One region of the Streptomyces sp. NPDC048506 genome, then DNA from elsewhere that is predicted to be linked to it. Evidence: riboswitches for the same ligand, from Rfam matches in the RefSeq annotation. Region 1 holds a riboswitch; each other region holds the start of a gene.

The links. Region 1 has a riboswitch for cyclic di-AMP ahead of AB0C96_RS11820 (M23 family metallopeptidase). Riboswitches for the same ligand answer to the same signal wherever they lie in the genome.
Region 2: linked by a shared signal. The riboswitch ahead of AB0C96_RS19410 (transglycosylase family protein) and the one ahead of AB0C96_RS11820 (M23 family metallopeptidase) in region 1 are both predicted to bind cyclic di-AMP.
Region 3: linked by a shared signal. The riboswitch ahead of AB0C96_RS17835 (M23 family metallopeptidase) and the one ahead of AB0C96_RS11820 (M23 family metallopeptidase) in region 1 are both predicted to bind cyclic di-AMP.
Region 4: linked by a shared signal. The riboswitch ahead of AB0C96_RS10645 (C40 family peptidase) and the one ahead of AB0C96_RS11820 (M23 family metallopeptidase) in region 1 are both predicted to bind cyclic di-AMP.

The regions. Positions count from the first base shown of each region.
Region 1 covers NZ_JBEZIX010000012.1:22,946-27,150, forward strand. The annotation lists gene AB0C96_RS11815 (aldo/keto reductase) at 1-344, opposite strand, end outside; gene AB0C96_RS11820 (M23 family metallopeptidase) at 421-1,566, opposite strand; cyclic di-AMP (ydaO/yuaA leader) riboswitch at 1,578-1,732, opposite strand; gene AB0C96_RS11825 (DUF2332 domain-containing protein) at 2,015-3,157, shown strand; gene AB0C96_RS11830 (PP2C family protein-serine/threonine phosphatase) at 3,254-4,205, opposite strand, start outside.
Region 2 covers NZ_JBEZIX010000022.1:31,869-36,073, forward strand. The annotation lists gene AB0C96_RS19400 (cytochrome P450) at 1-520, shown strand, start outside; gene AB0C96_RS19405 (transglycosylase family protein) at 771-1,826, shown strand; cyclic di-AMP (ydaO/yuaA leader) riboswitch at 2,078-2,246, shown strand; gene AB0C96_RS19410 (transglycosylase family protein) at 2,254-2,928, shown strand; gene eno (phosphopyruvate hydratase) at 3,276-4,205, shown strand, end outside.
Region 3 covers NZ_JBEZIX010000019.1:119,547-123,751, reverse strand. The annotation lists gene AB0C96_RS17845 (HPr family phosphocarrier protein) at 1-22, shown strand, start outside; gene AB0C96_RS17840 (GntR family transcriptional regulator) at 411-1,103, opposite strand; gene AB0C96_RS17835 (M23 family metallopeptidase) at 1,277-2,077, opposite strand; cyclic di-AMP (ydaO/yuaA leader) riboswitch at 2,090-2,246, opposite strand; gene AB0C96_RS17830 (pitrilysin family protein) at 2,509-3,891, opposite strand; gene AB0C96_RS17825 (pitrilysin family protein) at 3,930-4,205, opposite strand, start outside.
Region 4 covers NZ_JBEZIX010000010.1:130,493-134,697, forward strand. The annotation lists gene pcrA (DNA helicase PcrA) at 1-1,483, opposite strand, end outside; cyclic di-AMP (ydaO/yuaA leader) riboswitch at 1,838-2,007, shown strand; gene AB0C96_RS10645 (C40 family peptidase) at 2,015-3,160, shown strand; gene AB0C96_RS10650 (hypothetical protein) at 3,427-3,780, opposite strand; gene AB0C96_RS10655 (NlpC/P60 family protein) at 4,102-4,205, shown strand, end outside.

The DNA of each region.
Region 1 (4,205 bases):
GTCCGGAGGCGGGTCAGGGACTCCTCGACCGCGGACGTGATCGTGGCGGCGGTCAGGCCCTTGTAGTCGGGGTGCGCGCCCACCTTGGTGGCGATGACCACGTCGGAGCGGTTGCCGCGGGACGCCAGCCAGTTGCCGATGACGGTCTCGGATTCACCGCCCTTGTTTCCAGGGGCCCAGGCGGAGTACACGTCCGCGGTGTCGATGAAGTTGCCGCCGCCGGCCGTGTACGCGTCGAGCACGGCGAAGGACTCGGCCTCGTCGGCCGTCCAGCCGAAGACGTTGCCCCCGAGGCAGAGCGGGGAGACGGAGAGCGAACCAACAGTTTTGAGTGTCGCGGTCATACGTTGTTGGAGCGTCGGGGAGAGGGCGCATATTCCCTCTCCCCCACAACGGAGTTCCGCCGCCCCGGACGCGCCCTCAGACGTCGAGCCCGTGCTCGCGCAGCCAGGGCATCGGGTCTATCGGGTCACCGGCGCCGGGGCGTACCTCCAGGTGGAGGTGCGGGCCGGTGACGTTGCCGGTCGCGCCGACCCGGCCGATGACATCGCCCGTGTTGACCTTGCCGGAGGTCTTCACCATCGAGGACAGATGGCAGAACCAGAGCTCCGTGCCGTCGTCGAGGGTGAGCACGATGCGGTAGCCGTACGACCCGGCCCAGCCGGCCTGGGTGATGGTGCCGGAGTGCACTGCCCTGACGGGCGTGCCGGTCGGTGCGGCGAAGTCCTGCCCGGTGTGGTCGGCGACCCAGCGGTCACCGGCCTGACCGAAGCCGGCGGTCAGGGTGTACGAGGCGACCGGGGTGAGGTAGCTCTTCGCCAGCTGGGCGAGGCGTTCGGCCTCCGCCTTGCGGCGGGCCTCCTCCTCGGCCTTGCGCTTGGCCTCCAGCTCGGCGGCCTTCTTGGTGGCCGCGGCCTTCTCGGCGGTCTTCTGCGCCGCGGCCGCGTCCGTCGCGGCCTGCTTGACGGCGGCGCTCTCCGCCGCCTCGCGGGCCTCCTCCTCGGCGGCGTCCTGCTGCGTATCGGCCTGCTGGAGGATGCGGCTGCGCAGGGCCTCGCCGGCGCCGGACGCGCCCCGCTGGGTGCTCTGGCCGAGCGGACCGGACGCGGCGGAGTCCGCGCCCGAAGAAGAGTCAGAACCAGAATCAGAACCGGAATCAGAACCGGAGTCGGATCCCGAGTCGGATATGAGGTCGCCCACGCCGGGGAGGGACGCGGCGTCCGGCAGGCTGTCGGATATCTCGTGGGCCAGGCCCCCGACGTCGGGCATCGAGATCGGGACCGGCGGGCGGTCCTCGGCCGTGGCCATGCCACCCGCACCGACCGCCGCGATGACGCCGACGCCCAGGACCGTACCGCCGCGGGCGAGGCCTCCGGCGCGCTGCTTGGCCACCCGGTGCTTGCCGCGGACCGGTCGGACGGAATCCTCGGTGGGGTTCCACTCCTCCCACGGGCCGTCGCTGTCGCCGGCCGCACCGCCGCCCGCGTATCCGGGGCCGTCGAAGGCTCCTCGGTCGTCGAGTGGGTAGCCGGACGGAGCCTCGGGGGCAGGCCTGTTGGACGCCACTGGGGCGCACTCCTTTCCTTCCTTCTCGCCTACCGGGTTAGCTGACGGGTTCGGAGCAGGAAGGTCTCCTACGGGCACCCTCTGGCAGAGGCGTCCGATTCACCCCAATGTGGTGGTTCCCCGGTTCCCTTGGTGCAGTTCGAGGTGCTGGAGGTGCGTGAACAGTGCGTGCGGGATTCGGCGTCGGCGCACGGTGCCGCCTCTTGCGACGGCTGGGACGACCGCGCTGCGTTATCGGACAGTAATAGAGATCGTGGCTGTTTTCCAAGCCTTCCCGGGAAACCTTGTCCGTTCCACACGAGGTTCGGCGGGGACTTTTTCGGCCACCATGGCCGCAAACCGGGCGAGTTGACCGCCGAACGCTAAACGATCTCCCGGCGATTGTGCATGAGTCGTTATGCGGAGGGGTGCCCGCCGATTACCCAGTGTGACTGGGTAACGTCGGATCATGGTCGTCAACACCGGGAACACCGGGAGCGGGGTCATCAGCGGTAGCGCCCAGGACGTGGCGCGGCGGTACCGACATTTCTCGCGGTGGGAGGCGTACGGCCGCTCCGCCGCCCATACCGAACTGACCGCGCGGATCAGCCAGGACCCGGAGCTCTGCGACCTGCTCTCGGGGTCGCTGCCGGCCGGCAACAAACAGCAGCCGAACCTCCTGCTCGCCGCGGTCCGTTACCTCGACGGCCCGCACGCCGAACACGGACCGCGGGACGAGGCGGCCTACGGTCGCTGGCGCGAGTGGACGGTCCGGCACTGGGACGAGGTCCGTGCGGTGGTCATGCAGCGCGCCACCCAGACCAACGAACCGGCCCGCTGCGCCACCCTGCTGCCGCTGCTCGCCCGACTCACCCAGCCACTGGCCCTGCTGGAGGTCGGCACCTCGGCCGGCCTGTGTCTGCACCCCGACCGTTACCGCTACCGCTACGCGTACCGGCAGGACCCCGGGGGCGCCGTCCGGACGACCGAGCTGGGCCCGGCGACGAGCCCGGCGCTCTTCACATGCCGTACCGAGCCGGCGGCCGGGCGGCTGCCCGACCGGATGCCGGAGGTCGTCTGGCGGGCCGGTATCGACCTGAACCCGCTCGACGCCGTCGCCGAGCCGGACGACCTGCGCTGGCTGCGGGCGCTCGTCTGGCCCGGCGAGGAGGAGCGGGCGGCCCACCTCTCGGCGGCCGTCGAGGCGGTGCGCACGGCGCCGCGGCCGCGGATCGCTCGCGGGGACCTGATCGACGAGCTGCCCGCGCTGGCCGCCGCCGCGCCGCCCGAGGCGACCCTGGTCGTCTTCCACAGCGCGGTGCTGACCTACCTCGCGCCGGCCCGCCGCGTGGAGTTCGCGGACCGTGTGCGCACGGTACTCGACGGGCACCCCGGCGGCGGGCACTGGATCTCCAACGAGCACCACTCCGTCCTGCCGTGGACCGCCGGGCCGGAGCAGGACTCCTGGCACTCGGAGGACGGACTGCTGCTGACCCTCGCCCTGGACGGGCGCCCGGTCGCCCGCACCGGGCAGCACGGACAGAGCCTGCGCGGCCTGCCGGACCCCACGGCACAGGCCGAGCCCACGGCGCAGACCGGACCCGCGGCGTAGACCGGACCACCCTCCACCACCCACCGTCCACCACCCACCGTCCACCACCCCCGTCCCCGCCCCCGTCCCGGCCAACTGCCCGCCGAGGAGGCCCCCTCACGTCCCCATCGGCCGCTGCACCGCCAGCAGGGCCATATCGTCCGCCTGCGCCCCGCCCGTGTACCGGGCGACGTCCTCGACGAGGGTGTCCAGGAGGCCGTCCGGACCGGCGAAGAGGCGGCCGCGCAGCCGGTCCGACGGGTCGTAGAAGCAACCGCTGCCGTCGCGGGCCTCGGTGACGCCGTCGGTGAAGCACAGCAGCAGCGCACCGGCCGGGAAGAAGGTCTCGTCCGACCGGTCCGGCCAACTCGCCACGTCACTCATCCCCAGCGGCAGCGCCGGCGCCGCGGGGACCAGTTCGCGCAGCCCGCCGTCCGGGGTGAGCATCAGGGGAGCCGGATGGCCCCGGTTGAGGACCCGTAGGACGGACTGACCGTCAGCGGGGAGCTCGGCCAGCACCGCCGTGGTGAACCCTTCGGCCCGTTCGATCCCCGCGCGCCGCCGGCCCTCCCGTTGCAGCGCCCGCTCCAGCCGGCCCGCCACCGCCTCCAGCGTGACCTCCTGCTCGGCCGCCTCCCGGAACGCGCCGATGACCACCACCGCGGCCTCCACCGCCTCCAGCCCCTTGCCGCGCACATCGCCGACGATCAGCCGTACGCCGTGCGGGGTGTCCTGCACCGCATAGAGGTCGCCGCCGATCCGGGCGTCCACCCGCGCACCCAGGTACCGGGCGGCGACCGCGAACCCGGCCAGCCGCTCCGGCGGCACCGGCAGCACGGCGCGCTGGGCGGCCTCCGAGACGTCCCGTACGGACGCCAGCCGAGCGCCGGTCAGCCGGAGCGCCCGGTTGATGCCGAGCGCCAGCAGGGCCACGACGAAGACCGTGGCGACCTCCGTCACCGACTGGTGGTACCCCGTGTCGGTGCTGCGGTAGGCGACCACCCAGATCTCGCCCGCCAGGGCGGCCAACACGGTGAGGACGGTGGCCCGCAGCGAGAACAGCGGCGCA
Region 2 (4,205 bases), on a different contig from region 1:
CGGCTTCGAGACCACCGTCAACCTCATCGGCAACGGCACCTACGCCCTGCTGCGCCACCCTGCCCAGCGCGAGCTGCTCCAGAAGTCGATCGCGGCGGGCGACACCGATCTGCTCGGCACCGCGGTGGAGGAGCTGCTCCGCTACGACGGTCCGGTGGAGCTGGCCACCTGGCGGTTCGCGACCGAGGACCTGACGCTCGGCGGAGCGCGGATCGCCGAGGGCGATCCCGTCCTGGTCGTGCTGGCCGCCGCGGACCGCGACCCGTCACGCTTCGTCGAACCGGACGTGCTCGATCTGACCCGACGCGACAACCAGCACCTGGGGTACGGCCACGGCATCCACTACTGCCTGGGCGCACCGCTCGCCCGGCTCGAAGGGCAGACCGCGCTCGCGACCCTGCTGACCCGACTCCCGGACCTCCGGCTGGCCGGGGATCCGGACGCCCTGCGCTGGCGCGGCGGGCTCATCATGCGCGGACTGCGGTCGCTTCCGGTGGAGTTCACGCCCGAGCGGTCCTGACCAGCGCCGGGACGCGAACTGACGCAACGTCAGCCACGTGACCTTAACGTGATCTGCGCTACACCGGCTTGTGACTACCCGTGACCCCGGTTACTTTTCCACCGGCGATCAACGCTTCCCGAACATCCAGTCGAGGACCCGGTCGGTCGCCGAACAACTCAACCGCCGCGCGAAAGGCATCCGCATGCGTTCCGGGAACGGCCGACACCGACGCCCCCGTCAGGCACCGGCCATCTTTGTCACGGCGGGAGTGACCGGCGCAGGGCTCGCACTGCCCCTGCTCTCCGCCAGCGGTGCGCACGCCGCCGACACGGCCACCTGGGACAAGGTCGCCCAGTGCGAGAGCGGCGGGGTGTGGAGCGCGGCCTCGGGCAACGGCTTCTACGGCGGGCTACAGCTGACCCAGCAGATGTGGGACGACTACGGCGGCGGCGCCTACGCCTCGCGCCCCGACCTCGCCAGTCGCGCCCAGCAGATCGCGGTGGCCGAGTCGATCCTCGACGACCGGGGCCCGGACGCCTGGCCGAGCTGCGCGGTGAACGCCGGGCTGACCAAGGACGGCCGCGCACCGCAGGTCGACCCGGGCAACGCCAGCACTCCGCTGCCCGACCCCGTGGACCGTGGGGTCGACCCGGACCGTTCCTGGGACCCGTCGGGCAACCAGGGCGAGAACGGTGACGAGCCGTCCGACCGGCCGTCCGACGCGACGCCCTCGCCCTCCGCCTCCGACACCTCCGGCTCCGACGACGCCTCCCGGCGCCCGGACCACGACCACGGGTCCTCCGGCTCCAAGGCGCCGGGCCACGACGGCGACGGCGACGGCGCCTCCCGCCCCGGTGACCCGTCCCGTACCGGCGACCCGTCCGACGCCGCCGGATCGACCGACGCCACCGGATCGACCGACGGCACGGGATCGTCCGACGGTGCCGGGTCATCGGACGACAAGGGATCGTCCGACCCCGACGGGCCGTCCGACGGCGGCAGCCGTACGGACACCTCCGGCACCCCGCACCAGGTGCCCCCCAAGGGCAAGCACCGCGGCGACGTCGATGACACCGACGGGGACGGCGGGCGCTCCGCCGGCGGCCGGCACGCCTCGCGCGGCGACGATGCGCCCCGCACGGACCCGGCGGCCGACGGCGACTACACCGTGCGCCCGGGTGACAGCCTGTCAGCCATCGCCACGGCGCACCGGCTGCCCGGCGGCTGGCCCGCGCTCTACGAGCGCAACGAGGGCGTCATCGGCGCCGACGCGGACCTGATCCAGCCGGGGCAGCGGCTCGATCTCGGGAATGCGCAAGGCTAGTTCGCGGCCTTCGTCCGTTTTGGCGAAAGTGAGACAAGGGTCTCTTTGCGCCCGGTGAACCCCGGTCCGTCCGGTGTCGTCGGACCCTGTCCCACCTGCGGATATGTGACCATCCTGTGATCAAAAGCGGTCAACTTGGTTCAGATGATGGGGTTTGAACACCAAGGGGATTACTGCTTACGGTCATGACCGCTCGCCAAAGCGGGCCCCTCCGATCACACGCCGAGTCCTGCCGGTGATCGGAGGCAGTTGACGCGCAAGCGCCGAAGGCAGGAGCGGGGGAACCAAGGTAAGTGCCGGCCCGGCCCGTGACAGCGGGTCAGCCGGCTTGGGGTGAAGCCCGGTGCGTTCGACGCACCGGCCGGGCCACTCACAGTCCGAACCCGACAGCTCACCTCGTAGGCGTCGGTGAGGAAACGAACGAACCATGCTGATCAACAAGGGCAAGCACCGTCGTCCCTCCAAGGCCGTCCGCGTCGCCACCCTCGCCGGTGTCGCCGGTGCCGCCGTGGCCGTCCCGCTGATGGGCGCCACCTCCGCCTCCGCCGCCTCCGTCGCCACCTGGGACAAGGTCGCCCAGTGCGAGTCCGGCGGGAACTGGTCGATCAACACCGGTAACGGCTACTACGGTGGCCTTCAGTTCTCCAACTCCAGCTGGGCCGCCGCCGGTGGCACCCAGTACGCGGCGCGCGCCGACCTGGCCACCAAGTCCCAGCAGATCGCCGTCGCCGAGAAGCTCCTCGCCATCCAGGGCCCGGGCGCCTGGTCCTGCGCCGGTGCCGGCGGCCTGACCGCCGGTGGCCCGTCCCCCGACCTGGACACCAGCGCGCCCGCGCAGACCAAGTCCGCGCCGCAGAAGAGCGACGACGCCGTGCGGAAGTCCACCCCGGCCCCCAAGGCCGAGAAGGCGCAGCCGGCCCCGAAGAAGTCCGAGGCGAAGAAGTCCGACGGTCAGGGCACCTACACCGTCAAGCCGGGTGACACCCTCGCGAAGATCGCCAAGGCGCACGGCACCAACTGGAAGGCGCTCTACGCGGCCAACAAGTCGGTCGTCGGCGGCAACCCGAACCTGATCTTCCCGGGTCAGAAGCTCAGCGTCTGAGCCGTCCCGCGCCGGGACCCCCACCGGCCCCGGCGGGCACCCGGTCCCGTCCGGCCGGTTTCCCGTGAGTTCCCCCTGAGACAGCCCCGCCGGGGCGCGCCCTCCCCCCGGCGCACCCCGGCGGGGCTGCTCGCACTCTCCGCGCGCCCGGGATGCACACGCCGGTGACCTGCTACGTCCCGCGGTTTTTCCCGCTCAGCGAACAATGCGGAGAACGCCCGATGAACTGCGCCTTTGCGTTCTTTGTTCCGTAATTCCGTCCCACGGAGCGGGCCGAGGGCAAGCGGACGCGCCCGGGGCCGTTAGGCTCATGCCGGAGAACTCCAGACACCCATGAAGGAGACAACGTGCCGTCCATCGACGTCGTCGTAGCCCGCGAAATTCTCGACTCGCGAGGTAATCCCACGGTCGAGGTCGAGGTCGGCCTCGACGACGGCAGCACGGGCCGTGCCGCCGTCCCGTCCGGTGCCTCCACCGGCGCCTTCGAGGCCATCGAGCTCCGCGACGGCGACCCGAACCGCTACCTCGGCAAGGGCGTCGAGAAGGCCGTCCTGGCCGTCATCGAGCAGATCGGCCCGGAGCTCGTCGGCTACGACGCGACCGAGCAGCGGCTGATCGACCAGGCGATGTTCGACCTGGACGCCACCGACAACAAGGGCTCGCTCGGCGCCAACGCCATCCTCGGCGTCTCCCTCGCCGTCGCGCACGCCGCCTCGGAGGCCAGCGACCTCCCGCTGTTCCGCTACCTCGGCGGCCCGAACGCGCACATCCTGCCCGTCCCGATGATGAACATCCTGAACGGCGGCTCGCACGCCGACTCCAACGTGGACATCCAGGAGTTCATGATCGCCCCGATCGGCGCGGAGTCCTTCTCCGAGGCGCTGCGCTGGGGCGCCGAGGTCTACCACACCCTCAAGAAGGTCCTGAAGGAGCGCGGTCTGTCCACCGGCCTCGGTGACGAGGGCGGCTTCGCCCCCAACCTGGGCTCCAACCGCGAGGCCCTGGACCTCATCCTGGAGGCCATCAAGCAGGCCGGCTACGCCCCCGGTCAGGACATCGCCCTCGCCCTGGACGTCGCCGCCTCCGAGTTCTACAAGGACGGCAAGTACGTCTTCGAGGGCAAGGAGCGCTCCGCCGCCGAGATGACGGAGTACTACGAGGAGCTCGTCTCCGCGTACCCGCTGGTCTCCATCGAGGACCCGCTGTTCGAGGACGACTGGGCCGGCTGGAAGGTCATCACCGACAAGCTCGGCGCCAAGGTCCAGCTGGTCGGCGAC
Region 3 (4,205 bases), on a different contig from region 1:
GGAGCTCCCCGAGACCGTCTGACTTCCCCACCGGGCCCGCCAGGGCCCGGGCAGCGTGCGGCGGCCCCGCCGCGGCGACCGACCCCGGTCCGCCGCGGCGGGGCCGTCCGCGTACTGCGCCCGCGCTCCCCCGCCGCCGCCCTCCCGCTCCGGGCCGCGCCGCGCTGCGCTGCGCCCATTGGGAATCCCCGGACCGGCTGCACGGCCCGCACGGCCCGCACGGCCCGCACGCGAAGGATTGTGTCCGAATTTCTGGGGCCGCCGCGGGGAATTCCTTATTTCCGGCGCCGAGAAATGGGCAGGCCGAATTCTGACCGGAGTCGGAACACGCGCCGCCCGACCCGATAACGGATATCGCGGGGCGCACCGCGGAATTACCTTCCGGCGTCTCTTTGTATACGCGGTGATTGTTAAGAGCGGGCGCGTGCCGTGTTGACGGGTCGTTTCGGATCCCTCACCTCGGCCGCCGCGGCGGGACGCCGCAGCCGGTACACCGGCCGGGAGCGCTCGATGTGGGCGGCCATCAGGGCACGCGCCCGCTCCCCGTCACCACGGGCCACCGCGTCCAGCACGGCGCCGTGTTCGTCCCACGACTCTCCGGACCGGGCCGGCGGCTCCACCGCGTACATCCACTCGATCTTGCGTCGCAGCTGGGTGAGCAGCGCGGTCAGGCTGGCGCTGCCGGCCGCCTGGGCGAGCGTCTCATGGAACCAGCCGTCCAGTTGACGCAGGTCCGCGGGGTTGCCCTGGCGGGCCCGCTCCCGGCCGAGCCGCACCAGGCCGCGCAGCACCTTCAGATGGGCCGGGCTGCGCCGGGCGGCCGCGCGGGCGGCGCCCAGCGGCTCCAACAGGGCGCGGATGTCGAGGAGATCGGCGGCCTCCTGCTCGGTGGGCTCGGCGACGCAGGCGCCCGCGTGGTGGCGAGTGGTGACGAAGCCCTCGGACTGAAGGGTGCGCAGCGCCTCGCGGACCGGCACCCTGGAGACGCCGTAACGCGCCGCCAGGATCTCCTCGATCAACCGGCTCCCCGGCGCGAGTGCGCCGGAGACGATGTCCTCGCGAATCGCCGTGCACACCGCATGCGCGGAAATATGGCCTCGCATCGTCCGTGCCTCCGCCGTAATCCCCTGGAAACGCCGCCGGTTGGCGACTTTTCCGTGACTCTATTCGACCGGGACGGCTTTTCCGACGGGCTCCGGATATTCATGGATATTTTTTGGCCAGCGGACGATGCGCGATCCCGCGGTGCGGTGTGCCGGTGCGATGACGGAACGGGTCAGACGTTCACGCCGTGCGCGCGCAGATAGGCGATGGGGTCCATGTCCGAGCCGTAGTCGGGCGAGGTGCGGGCCTCGAAGTGCAGGTGCGGACCGGTGACGTTGCCGGTGGCACCGGAGAGGCCGATCTGCTGGCCGGGGGTGACCTGCTGGCCCACCGAGACGCCGATCGACGACAGGTGGCCGTACTGGGTGTACGTACCGTCGTTCATCTTGATCACGATGTTGTTGCCGTACGCACCGCCCCAGCCGGCCTCGACGACGGTGCCCGCGCCGACGGCGTGCACCGAGGTCCCGGAGGCGGCGTGGAAGTCGATGCCGGTGTGGCTGCCCGAGGACCACAGGCTGCTGGAGGCCTTGTAGCCGGTGGAGACGTACGAGTCGGCGATCGGGGCGACGAAGGCGTTGAGGCGCTTGCGCTCGGCGTCGCGGGCGGCGCGCTCCTTGGCCTCGCGCTCGGCCTTGGCCTTCTTCAGCGCCGCCTCGGCGTGCCGCTTGGCCTCGTCGGCCTGCTTCTTGGCGACGGCCTCGGCCTGTGCCTGGACGGCCGCGGCCTCGGCGGCGGCCTGCTGTGCGTCGGCCTGCGCCGAGACGTGGTCGGCGAGCTCGTCGCCGAGCACGACGGCCTGCTGGAGACCGGTGTCCTGGGTGCGCGCCTCGTCCGTGGCGGCCAGTGCCGGGGAGGCCACGGTGGCGACCACGCCGGATGCCGCGAGGGTGGCTATGCCGGCGAGGTGACGGGTCGTGCGAGCGGTACGGCTCGCACGGCGGTGCTTCCCGGTGGCACGGGTGAACGCCATGTGCTGGCTTGTCCTTTCCTTCCTTCTCGCCTACCGGGTTAGCTGACGGGTTCGGAGCAGGAAGGTCTCCTACGGGCTCCTCCGGGGAGGAGTCCGATTCACCCCAAGGGACGGTTGGGTCCCCGGCTCCCCTGGCTCGCGCCGTACGGGGACTCGGCGATGACTGTCCGGTGCCACTGTTGTGGCGGAGTTGTGACGAACAGCCGGACCGACGCTAATCGGGACAACTTTCGATGGGCAAACAGAAGCCGGTTTTTGTGCGGGATCCCACAAGTACTGGCGCCACCAGCCACCTCAAACCGGACATACGACGGCTCCCGTGGTGCTCTGGCACCACGGGAGCCGTAGATGAGGCGCTGACCATCCCTCAGGCGACGGGCAGTCAGCTGACGGGGTGACGGACCGGGGAGAGCTCTCCGGACCCGTGTCCGCTAACCGCCGACGACCGTCACCTCGCCGAGGCCCAGCGCCCGCACCGGCTCGGCGATCTGCGCCGCGTCGCCCACCAGGACCGTCACCAGGCGGTCCGTCGGGAAGGCGTTGACCACCGCCGCGGTCGCCTCGACCGTGCCGGTCTCCGCGAGCCGGAGGTACAACTGCGCCTGGAAGTCGTCCGGGAGCTGCTGCTCGACCTGGTCGGCGAGGGTGCCCGCGACGGCCGCCGCGGTCTCGTACTTCAGCGGGGCGACGCCGACCAGGTTCTGCACGGCGACATCGCGCTCCTCGTCCGTCAGCCCCTCCGCCGCCAGGGTCCGCAGCACCTTCCACAGGTCCTCCAGCGCGGGGACGGTGGAGGCGGTGTCCACCGAGCCGCTGATCGCCAGCAGTGCGGCGCCGGTGGCCCCCTCGGGGGACGTGGGGGCGGTGGAGCGCAGCACCTGGCCGAAGGCGCGCACCCCGTAGGTGTAGCCCTTCTCCTCCCGCAGCACGCGGTCCAGGCGGGAGGTGAGGGTGCCGCCCAGGCAGTACGTGCCGAGGATCTGCGCGGGCCACACCCGGTCGTGCCGGTCGGCGCCGACGCGGCCGATGAGCAGCTGCGTCTGGACCGCGCCCGGGCGGTCCACGATCACCACGCGGCCGGTGTCGTCGGCGACGATCGGGGAGGCCTTCAGCGGCTCGGCGGGCGAGCCGGTCCAGGCGCCGAGGGTGTCGGCGAGCGCCGCGTCCAGGTCGACGCCGGTGAAGTCGCCGACGATCACCGCGGTGGCCGTGGCCGGCCGGACGTGGGCGTCGTAGAAGGCGCGGACGGCCGCCGCGTCGATGCGGACGACGGTCTCCTCGGTGCCCTGGCGGGGCCGCGACATCCGGGCCGTCGCCGGGAACAGCTCCTTGGACAGCGCCATCGCGGCGCGCCGGGCCGGGTTGGCGAGCTCGTGCGGGATCTCGTCGAGGCGGTTGCGCACCAGCCGCTCGATCTCGCTCTCCGGGAACGCGGGGGCGCGCAGCGCGTCGGCGAGCAGGCCGAGCGCACGGGGCAGCCGGGAGGCCGGGACCTCCAGGGAGACCCGGACGCCGGGGTGGTCGGCGTGCGCGTCCAGCGTGGCGCCGCAGCGCTCCAGCTCGGCGGCGAACTCCTCGGCGGTGTGCTTGTCGGTGCCCTCGGACAGGGCGCGCGCCATGATCGTGGCGACGCCGTCCAGGCCGTCGGGCTCGGCGTCCAGCGGAGCCACCAGGTTGATCTCGACGGCGACGACCTGCTGGCCGGGGCGGTGGCTGGTCAGGAGCGTGAGGCCGTTGGGGAGTTGGCCGCGGTCGGGGGCCGGGAAGGCCCACGGCTTGGGCGCGCCGCTCCGCGGCTGGGGGTGGAGGTCCATGGCGGTCTCGGGGGAACCTGCGCGGGTGGTGGCGTCGCTCACTGGTCCGCCTCCCCTTCCTCGGTGTCGGCGGTGTCGGTGGGCTCCGCGGTTGCGGTGGGCTCGTAGACCAGTACGGCACGGTTGTCGGGGCGCAGCCGGGCCTTGGCGACCTCCTGCACCTCCCCGGGGGTGATCTCCAGGACGCGCTGCACGGCGGTCAGCGCGAGCTGCGGATCGCCGAACAGGACGGCGTAGCGGCACAGTTCGTCGGCGCGGCCGCTGACCGTGGCCAGCCGGTCCAGCCATTCGCGCTCCAGCTGGGCCTGCGCGCG
Region 4 (4,205 bases), on a different contig from region 1:
TGCCGCGCTTGGGGACGTTCAGGATGCGGCGGAGCGGGACGCTGTCCTCGGGGTTGGCGAGCACCCGCAGGTACGCGAGGATGTCGCGGACCTCCTTGCGCTCGTAGAAGCGCACACCGCCGACGACCTTGTAGGGCAACCCGACCCGGATGAAGATCTCTTCGAAGACACGGGACTGGGCGTTGGTGCGGTAGAAGACGGCGACGTCGCCGGCCTTGGCGTCGCCGGCGTCGGTCAGCCGGTCGATCTCGTCGGCGACGAACTGCGCCTCGTCGTGCTCGGTGTCGGCGACATAGCCGGTGATCTTGGGTCCGGCGCCGGCGTCCGTCCAGAGGTTCTTGGGGCGGCGGTTCTCGTTGCGCTCGATGACCGCGTTGGCGGCGGACAGGATCGTCTGCGAGGAGCGGTAGTTCTGCTCCAGCATGATCGTCGTGGCGTCCGGGTAGTCCTCCTCGAACTGGAGGATGTTGCGGATGGTCGCGCCGCGGAAGGCGTAGATCGACTGGTCGGCGTCGCCGACGACGCACAGCTCGGCGGCGGTCTCGGCGGGGCCGACCAGTTCGCGGACGAGGGTGTACTGGGCGTGGTTGGTGTCCTGGTACTCGTCGACGAGGACGTGGCGGAAGCGGCGGCGGTAGTGCTCGGCGACGTCGGGGAAGGCCTGGAGCAGGTTGACCGTCGTCATGATGATGTCGTCGAAGTCCAGGGCGTTGGCCTCGCGCAGCCGCGCCTGGTACATCGCGTACGCCTCGGCCAGGGTCTTCTCAAAACCTCCCCCAGACTCCGTCTGGGAGGTGCCCCCAGCCGCCGTCCCGGCGAAGCTCTCCTCGTCGATGAGCTCGTTCTTGAGGTTGGAGATCTTGGCGCTGAAGGACTTGGGCGGGAAGCGCTTGGGGTCCAGGTCCAGATCGCGGCAGACCAGCGCCATCAGGCGCTTCGAATCGGCCGCGTCGTAGATCGAGAAGGACGACGTGAAGCCCAGCTTCTTGGACTCGCGGCGCAGGATCCGCACGCAGGCGCTGTGGAAGGTGGAGACCCACATCGCGTTGGCGCGCGGGCCGACCAGCTGCTCCACGCGCTCCTTCATCTCGCCCGCGGCCTTGTTCGTGAACGTGATCGCGAGGATCTGGCCGGGGTGGACGTGGCGCTCGGCGAGCAGGTGGGCGATGCGGTGGGTGAGCACCCGGGTCTTGCCGGAGCCGGCGCCGGCGACGATCAGCAACGGGCCGCCGGTGTGCACCACGGCGGCCTTCTGCTGGTCGTTGAGCCCCTCCAGCAGCGCCGCGGGGTCGACGACCGGGCGGGCGGCGCCGTCGCGGTAGTACGGCTCCGCGTGCACCGGTGCGTCGAACCGCCCGCCGAAGAGGTCGGCGGGGATCTCCTCCGAGGCCGGCTCGTGCTCGTGCTCGGGAGGCGGCGGGTGCTCCTCCTCGTCCTTGTGGGCGAGGTCCGCCAGGAAGCTGTCGTCAAAGAGGCTGCTCATCGCCCACCGAGTCTAGGCCGCGGCACCGACAGCGTGCTGGCGAGTGGGGAGAGACGGCCGGATGACCCCGTTCCGCGTGGCGGAAGATCCCGTTTCCGCGTGGCGGAAGACCCAGTTCCGTGTGCCGGACGACCCCGTTCCGTGTGCCGGACGACCTCGTTCCGTGTGCTGTCGAGCGCCGTCCGTATCCGCCACGACGCTCCCGCAAAAAGGTCACGAAAAGGTTTCGGGCATATCGAACATCAGCCTTCACAGGAGCCACACGAGTTGGCTAACGTCCTGGCTCGGGCAGCCCGCACGCCGTCGGTGACAGCACCGGCACGGGCCGCCTCCGCCGAGTCCAGACGCGCCGGAAGACCTTCAACCCTGGGTCCCCCGGCCGGAGCCGGGGACCCACACGCATCACCGGGGTGAATCGATCCGTGCGACGCGCCAGCGGACGCACGGACCGTAGGGCAAACCTTCCGTCAGCGACACCGCCCGAACCCGACAGCTAACCCGGTAGGCGGCCCACGGAAGGAGTTGCCGGCCTTGGCGTCCCATCGCAAGCCGCGCACCAGCGTTCTCACCTCGCCCGGAAGCCGCCGTACGGCCGCCGGGCTCACCACTGCGGCGCTCGCCTCGGTCACCCTGCTCTCGCAGTCCGCCGACGCCGCCCCCCGTGCGCCCAAGCCGTCCATCGAAGAGGTCAAGCAGAAGGTCGACGGCCTCTACCACCAGGCCGAGGTGGCCACCCAGAAGTACAACGCGGCCAAGGAGCGCGCCGACCACCAGCGGGACGCCGTCAACGGTCTGCTCAACGACGCCGCCAAGCGCGCGCAGAAGATGAACGACTCCCGGCGCGAACTGGGCACCTTCGCCTCGGCGCAGTACCGGAGCGGTGGGATGAACCCGACGGCGCAGCTGATGCTCGCCAAGGACCCGCAGCAGTTCTTCGACCGCAGCCACCTGATGGAGCGGCTGACCAGCCGGCAGCAGCAGGCCGTCGCCGACTACCAGAAGCAGGCGTCAGCGGCGGCGCGCCAGCGGGCCGAGGCGAGCCGCAGCCTGGATCAGCTCCAGGAGACGCAGTCCTCCCTCAAGGCGTCCAAGCAGTCCGTCCAGCAGAAGCTCGCCGAGACCCGGCAACTGCTGTCGCGGCTGACCGCCCAGGAGAAGGCGCGGCTGGCGGAGTTGGAGCGCCAGAAGGAGGCGGCGGCCAAGCGCAAGGCCGAGGAGGAGGCGCGCCGGCAGCAGGAGCGCGAGCGACAGCAGCAGACCGGCGGCACGTCCGGCGGGCAGACCGGTGGTGGCACCAGCAGCGGCGGCTCCACCGGGAGCTCGAACTCCACCAAGGCCGAAAAGGCCCTGGCGTTCGCCCGCGCCCAGATAGGCAAGCCGTACGTCTGGGGCGCGACCGGCCCCAACTCCTACGACTGCTCGGGGCTGACGCAGGCGGCCTGGAAGGCGGCCGGTGTCGATCTGCCGCGCACCACCTGGGACCAGGTCAAGGTCGGCCAGCGGGTGGCGACCAGCAACCTCCAGCCCGGTGACCTCGTCTTCTTCTTCGACGACATCAGCCACGTCGGCATGTACATAGGCGACGGCAAGATGATCCACGCCCCGCACCCGGGCGCCAACGTCCGGGTGGAGTCGATCTACTACATGCCGATCTACGGGAGCGTCCGCCCGGCCTGAGCCGCGGCCCCGCTCCACCCCCTCAAGGCCACCCCCCACGGGCCACCCCCCACACGCCGCCGCGCGGCCCTCGCCTCCGGATCCCGGAGTGCGAGGACCGCGCGGTGTGCGGTTGAGGCCGCCGTGACGGGGCGGCCGCGATGCGTTGTGCGGTCCGTTCGGTGCGCGGTGCGCGGTGCGATCCGTTCGGCGCGCGGTGCGCGGTGCGATCCGTTCGGCGCGCGGTGCGTGGTCCGATCCGTTCGGCGCGCGATGCGGTCCGTCGCTCAGGTCCAGAGCACCGCGATGAAGATGTTGGCGACCGTGAGCCCGCCCACCGTGGCGAAGACCGGCTTGGCGACCGTCTCCTCGTCCCGCTTGACGTACACCAGCGCCAGGATCACCACCAGGACGGCCATCTTGATGCCGATCTTGATGTTGTTGAGGGTGTGGCCCTCGGCCTGGTTGAGGCCCACCAGCACGATGCCGGTCACCAGCATCGTCAGCGCGCCGTGCAGCATGGCCGGTACGAAGCGCGCGGTGCCCGCGCCCATCGCCTTCATCTGGGTCAGGAAGCCGCCCAGCAGGGCGGCGATACCGATGATGTGCAGGCCGACGAAGACATTGATTACTACGTCCATAGTGCTGGATCGTAGCCGCCGCATAGCACGGCCCTTCCGGCAGGGCGCACACAATCGCCGCTTCGGTCACGGCAGACCGGTCCCGGCCGCGCGGTCATGGCGCCGCGGTCAGCCGCGTACCGGCGCCGGTCGAAACCGAACAATGCCGGGCAAACGGGCTCACCCCCGTGACGCCCAGGTCTAGCGTCCTCCTCCAGGCGGCCGGCTCCCCGCCATCGCCGGGCTCCACACCGGTGTCCGCCGGCCGCCCCGCCGAAGGTCAGGCGGCGGCCCGCGCCTCGAAGCGGACCGCCGCCGGGCCGACGGCCCTAAGGGAAGGAAGTGACGGCCACCGTGGCCTCGCACCGCAAGCCCAGGCAGCATCCGCTCGCCGCGCTCATCGGCGGCGGCTCGCGCAGTGCGCGCACCGCTCGTACGGCCGCCAC